Acetoanaerobium sticklandii: one gene and its partner. The protein of the gene in region 2 interacts with the protein of the main gene of each other region in a pairwise test. Links are inferred from orthologs where the notes say so. Each region holds a gene or a part of one and is shown on either strand. Other genes may lie near its edges.

Region 1 (3,331 bases), 350 kb from region 2 along the record:
GCTTTAACTGCTGCTTCAAATACTCCAGTATGTCCTACCATGTCAGGATTTGCAAAGTTTAGAACAATTAAATCCTTAGGATTAGTTTCTAAATCGTTAATTAGCCTATCTGTTACTTCATACGCTGACATTTCAGGTTTTAAGTCATAGGTTGCAACTTTTGGAGAAGGTACTAATATACGCTCTTCATTGGTATAGGCCTCTTCTCTTCCTCCATTGAAGAAAAATGTAACGTGGGCATATTTTTCTGTTTCTGCTATACGAAGCTGAGTTTTTCCTTTAGATGCTATATATTCTCCTAGAGTATTGTCTAAAGTTTGAGGAGTATAAGCTACTATTACATTAGGCATAGTTTTGTCATACTGAGTCATGGTGACATATGTCGTTTCGAAATATTCTCTTTCAAACCCATCAAAGTCTCTATCCACAATAGCTCTAGTAAGCTCTCTCGCTCTATCTGGTCTAAAATTAAAGAATATAACTGAGTCATGAGCAGAAAGCGTAGTCAGTCCTTCTCCAATTACTGTAGGAAGCACAAACTCATCTGTCACATTCTCATGGTATGAAGCCTCAATGCATGAAAGTGCTGAATCTGCTTTTGGAGCATCTGCCTTTACTATAGCATCATAGGCTAGCTTTACTCTGTCCCATCTTTTGTCTCTGTCCATGGCATAGTATCTGCCACTTACAGTTAGAATTTTTCCAATGCCATGAGTTTTCATAAAGTTTTCTAGCTGCACGATATAGTCTTTTCCACTTTGCGGTGGCGTATCTCTTCCGTCCATAAAAGCATGCACATAGACATCCTTTACACCTTGTTGCTTTGCCATAAGAAGCAAGCCCTCAATATGTGAATTGTGAGAATGCACTCCTCCATCTGATAAAAGGCCCATAAGATGAAGTGCTCTTCCTTCTTTTTTAGCATTTTCCATAGCCTCTAGCAAGGCTGGATTTGTAAAAAGTGAGCCTTCTCTAATTTCTTTCGTTATTCTTGTTAATTCTTGATATACAATTCTTCCTGCACCTATGTTTAGGTGCCCAACTTCAGAATTTCCCATCTGTCCATCTGGCAATCCTACATCTTCTCCACTTGCACCTATAAGTGTATGTGAATAATTTTGAAATATAGAATCAAATACTGGAGTATTGGCATGCTTTACAGCATTGCCTCTATCTGTAGGCAGATATCCAAAGCCATCTAGAATTATAAGCGCTACGGGTTTTCTCATATAGATTTCTCCTCTTAAAAATTGACTAAAGCAGTAAAATCAGAGGCTTCTAATGAGGCTCCTCCCACAAGTGCTCCGTCAATATCACTTTCATTCATAATCTCTTCAACATTCGAAGGCTTAACACTGCCTCCATACTGAATACGAACTTCCTCAGATACTTCCTCAGAGTACATGTCTTTTACAACCTCTCTGATATAAGCAATTACTTCGTTTGCATCTTGGCTAGATGCAGTTTTTCCTGTACCTATAGCCCAAATAGGCTCATAGGCTATGACAAGAGATGAGACCTGCTCATTAGTAAGTCCTTCTAGGCCTTTCATCGTTTGGTCTTTTACTATTTCTTTAGTTTTTTCTGCTTCTCTTTCCTCTAAAGACTCTCCTACGCACATGATTGGAGTTATATCATAAGCTAAAGCCTTTTTTACTTTTTTATTGACAGTTTCATCTGTCTCATTAAAATACTGTCTTCTCTCTGAATGTCCTATTATTACATAATCTACCATTAGTTCTTTTAGCATAGCTGCTGATATTTCACCAGTAAAAGCTCCTTTTTCCTCATAATGCATGTTTTGAGCTCCTACTTTGATGTTCGTATCCTTTACTGCTTGTTTTATATCCTTTAGCTGTGTAAATGGAGCGCAAATAACTGTCTCTACATCCGTTCCAGCAACCTCAGCTTTAATTTTTTCTACAAACTCAAGCGCCTCGGCTATTGTTTTATGCATTTTCCAATTTCCAGCTATTATAGGTTTTCTCATTTTTGCCTCCTATTTGCTTTCAAGTACATCTATACCAGGAAGAATTTTACCCTCTAAAAACTCTAGAGATGCTCCTCCGCCTGTTGAGATATGAGTCATTTTATCAGCGAATCCAAGCTGTTCAACTGCTGCAGCCGAGTCTCCTCCACCTATAATTGATACAGCATCTGTATTTGCAATTATTTCTGCTAAGGATTTTGTTCCTACAGCAAATTTAGGCATTTCAAATACGCCCATAGGTCCATTCCAAATTACTGTTTTAGCTTGTTTTATTTCATCTTCAAAAAGCTTGATAGTTTTAGGTCCAATATCTAGTCCCATGAAGCCTTCTGGAATTTCTTCTGTATCAGTGGCAAACGATTCACTAGTTTCATTAAATTCCTTTGCAACCATGTGGTCAATAGGAAGAAGCAATTTTATGCCTTTTTGCTTTGCTTTTTCTAATAAATCCTTTGCAAGCTCTACTTTGTCATCTTCTACTCTTGAGCTTCCAACTGGAACGTTTAGAGCTTTCTTGAAGGTATATGCCATAGCTCCGCCTATAATAAGCGTATCTACTTTGTCCATCATATTTTCTATTACAGAAATTTTATCTGAAACCTTTGCTCCTCCAAGTATTGCTACAAAAGGTCTTTCTGGAGCTTCAAGCGCTTTTCCCATGATTGAAATTTCTTTTTCTATTAAAAATCCCATAGCTGAAGGAAGATAGTTTGCTATTCCAGCTGTTGACGAGTGAGCTCTATGAGCAGTACCAAATGCATCGTTTACAAATACATCAGCAAGTGATGCTAGTTCTTTTGCAAAGTCTAAATCATTTTTTGTCTCGCCTTTTACAAATCTAACATTTTCAAGAAGTACAATATCGCCTTCGTTCATAGATGCAGTAAGTGCTTTTGCATTTTCGCCAACTACAGCTTCATCTTGTGCCAATTTTACTTCCTTGCCAGTAAGCTCGCTTAATCTTTTTGCTACTGGAGCTAGTGAAAACTCAGGCTCATATTTTTTATCAGGTCTGCCTAGGTGAGACATAAGTATAACCTTTGCTTTATTTTCAGTAAGATAGTTTATAGTTTCTAGTGCTCCTTTAATTCTTCTATCATCAGTAATTTCACCGTTTTTCATAGGTACATTAAAATCACATCTAACTATTACCTTTTTACCTTTTACATCTATATCATTTACAGCCTTTTTATTTAGCATTGACACTGATTTTCTCTCCCTTCAAAAAAGCCCAGCCCCTTTCGGGAACCTGGGCTTATGTTAGAATTTTATATTATAGTCCTTTTTTTACCATATATGCAGCTAAATCTACTACTCTTACTGAGTATCCCCACTCATTGT
Region 2 (3,190 bases):
ATAAGTACATATTCAGGATTGTACTGCTCAATAAAATTGATATTTTGATAAATAGCATGAGCCGTCCCTCTATACCAGCTTCCCTCAGTTTCATTCATATATGGAGGCAAAATTGAAACTCCTCCTGTTTTTCTATCCAAATCCCAAGGGCTGCCTATTCCAATATGAGTATTTAGTATTAGGGGTCTGTATTGAGTTAATACTCCAACCGTATCTATTCCTGAATTTGAGCAGTTACTTAGCGGAAAATCAATTATTCTGTATTTCCCTCCAAATGGAACTGCAGGCTTTGCCAGTTTTTTTGTAAAAATACCTAGCCTACTTCCCTGTCCTCCTGCTAATATCATTGCTATCATTTCTTTTTTAAACATAAAATGCACCCCTTTTTATTGGATAATCTACACTGATATAGTTAATAGTTATTTAAAGTCTTTACTTATATACCCACTCTCAAAAATATAATAGTATTTTTATAATAATTTTTTGTAAAAAAATAGACCAAATCCTTGAGGTGTAAGATTTGGTCTATTTTTAAAGTTATGGGTAAACCACGTATAAGGGTGAGCTTACATAGTGGTATACAGCTTTTTTATTGTACTTTGAACTGCATTTGAAAGCTTAATTTCATTTTCTTGTGCAGAAGGTACGTTTGTTTCACTAAAAATCAAGTTGATGTATTCACCATCATAATCAACTGCATCTATAAAATTATAATCTTCTAAAGCATTCTTAAAAAAGTTTTCAACTGCAAAATAATTGTAATTATCTCCATCGAACTGACATGTATATTTTAATATCATGATATCCTCCTTAGAATCTCAAAAACTAATAATTCTAAATATAAAAAAATTGAATTAAAAAAGCTCCACCTCTAAAAACAAGAGACGGAGCACCGCGTTACCACTCTAATTGACGAAAAATACAAATCATTCTTCGTCCACTCAAAACATTTAACGCATGTATACGTACTGCACTACTATCCCGGGGTTCGCACAGTCTCCTCCTTGGTCCTCTTCATTATCCATAGACTATCGATCTCACACCTACATCGACTCGCTGAAGCCATCTGAAAAACTACTCTCCAAATCATTGGATTTATTATCATATTGTGAGTATTATTATATTAAAATAATTTAACTATGTCAACTTAATAAATAAATTTTTATAAAAATGTTTTATAAGTGATTTTATTAGCTAGCACCATAATTACTTTGCATAGGATTTAATAACTTCAATAACTGTTTCAACAGCCTTGTACATATCTTCTACAACAATTGCTTCATACCTTCCATGATAGTTAAATCCACCAGTGAAAATATTTGGAGTAGGCAGACCCATAAATGAAAGTCTCGCTCCATCAGTACCACCTCTGATTGCTTTTATATTCGGCTTAACTCCTATTTTCTCCATAGCAGCAACAACTGAATCTACAACATGCATAACAGGTAGAATTTTTTCTTTCATATTGTAATATGAGTCTTTTATTTCTACTACTGCAGTATCTTCCCCATATTTTTTATTTATAAATTCACAGGCAGTTTGTAAAAACTCTTTTTTCTTAGTAAATTTAGCCATATCATGGTCTCTTATAATATATCCAAGAGTAGTTTTTTCTATATCTCCATGAATTTCATCAAGCATAGTAAACCCTTCATAGCCCTCTGTGAACTCTGGTCTTTCAAACGCAGGAAGCAAGCTTTGAAGCTCCATTGCAATTAGAACTGAATTCTTCATTTTATGCTTAGCAGAGCCTGGATGAATGTTTACACCTTTTACTACAACTGTAGCTGATGCAGCATTAAAGTTTTCATACTCGATTTCACCTAAAAAAGAACCGTCTAGTGTATAAGCAAAATCTGCACCAAACTTCTCAACATCAAATTTATCCGCTCCTCTTCCAATCTCTTCATCAGGAGTGAATGCGATTTTTATATCTCCATGTTTTTCCTCTGGGTGATTAATGAAATATTCAATAACAGACATAATTTCTGCAATACCAGCTTTATCATCAGCTCCAAGTAAAGTGGTTCCATCTGTAGTTATCAAAGTCTTACCTTTAAAATCCTTTAGGTATGAAAAATCTGAAACCTTCATAACTATATTCTTATCTTTATTTAGAACTATATCTTCTCCGTCATAGTTTTCAACTATTTGTGGCTTAACATTTTCCCCTGGCATGTCAGGACTTGTATCTAAATGAGCAATAAGTCCGATTTTTGGAGCATTGTCTACATTTCCTTTTAGCGTACCCATTACATAACAATTTTCATCTACATGGGCATCTGTTATTCCAAGTGATTTAAGCTCATCAACTAATAAATTTCCTAAATCAAATTGAATCTTAGTGCTTGGTATAGATTCTGAAGCATCATCAGATTTAGTATTGATTTTTACATATCTAAGTAATCTCTGTTCAACTTTTTCCATTTCATAACCTCCTATACAATATACATAAAATTATAACTAAAGGGATTATAAGTCATAAACTTAATAATCCCTTAAATTTATATTCTAGATAAATGCCTGAAGATATAGCATAATAGCTGCAAATACAGCAATAATACCCATCAATGGCATAATGAACTTAAGCCATTTGTCATATGTTACGTCAACCATAGATAGAGTTACTAGAATTAATCCTGTTGGTGTAATAAATGCCATTAGACCTTGACCATATTGGTAAGCACTTACGATTACTTCTCTTGGTATACCTACTGTATCAGCAAGAGGAGCCATTATTGGCATAGAAAGTACTGCTAGTCCTGAAGATGAAGGTATGAAGAATCCAAGCACTAAGAATACTACAAGCATTATAAGTGCAAATATTCCACCATTCATACCGCCAACGACATTTGTTGCTCCATTTAGTATTGAGTCAGAAATTAGTCCGTTGTCCATAATTATATTAACAGCTCTTGCAACTCCTATTGTAAGTCCAACTCCTACAAGCTCAGATGCACCAGTAACAAACTCTGATACAGCTCTCTTTTCTCCAAGTCCTGAAAGGAAGCAAATGATGATACCAACAACAAAGAATAGTGCTGTCATTTCTAGGAACCACCAGCCTTGAGTTGATACTCCCCAAATCATAACTGCAAATGAAAGTGCAAATATTGAAAGCATTAGCTTACGTTTTACTGTAAATTCTGGCACTTCTTTATTTTCATGCAAAAATCTCTTCTCTAGGTCA

The links.
Region 1: the proteins of pepT (region 2) and tpiA interact in binary tests that used the Escherichia coli proteins (3 or more experiments, as listed by UniProt). The link is inferred for Acetoanaerobium sticklandii from one-to-one orthologs.

The regions. Positions count from the first base shown.
Region 1 is NC_014614.1:761,944-765,274, reverse strand. Bases 118-3,110 are described here. They hold tpiA (triose-phosphate isomerase), read right to left. Parts: upstream 1,991-3,110; coding sequence 1,244-1,990; downstream 118-1,243. Other genes in these bases: CLOST_RS03470 (phosphoglycerate kinase), read right to left, coding at 2,000-3,110; gpmI (2,3-bisphosphoglycerate-independent phosphoglycerate mutase), read right to left, coding at 118-1,229. Outside these bases: more of gpmI, read right to left, coding at 1-117; more of CLOST_RS03470, read right to left, coding at 3,111-3,190; gap (type I glyceraldehyde-3-phosphate dehydrogenase), read right to left, coding at 3,264-3,331. UniProt on the Escherichia coli protein: Involved in the gluconeogenesis. Catalyzes stereospecifically the conversion of dihydroxyacetone phosphate (DHAP) to D-glyceraldehyde-3-phosphate (G3P).
Region 2 is NC_014614.1:1,107,148-1,110,337, reverse strand. The notes cover bases 318-3,169. They hold pepT (peptidase T), read right to left. Parts: upstream 2,428-3,169; coding sequence 1,207-2,427; downstream 318-1,206. Other genes in these bases: CLOST_RS05045 (YfcC family protein), read right to left, coding at 2,512-3,169; CLOST_RS05055 (hypothetical protein), read right to left, coding at 567-800; CLOST_RS05060 (glucose-1-phosphate adenylyltransferase), read right to left, coding at 318-371. Outside these bases: more of CLOST_RS05060, read right to left, coding at 1-317; more of CLOST_RS05045, read right to left, coding at 3,170-3,190. UniProt on the Escherichia coli protein: Cleaves the N-terminal amino acid of tripeptides.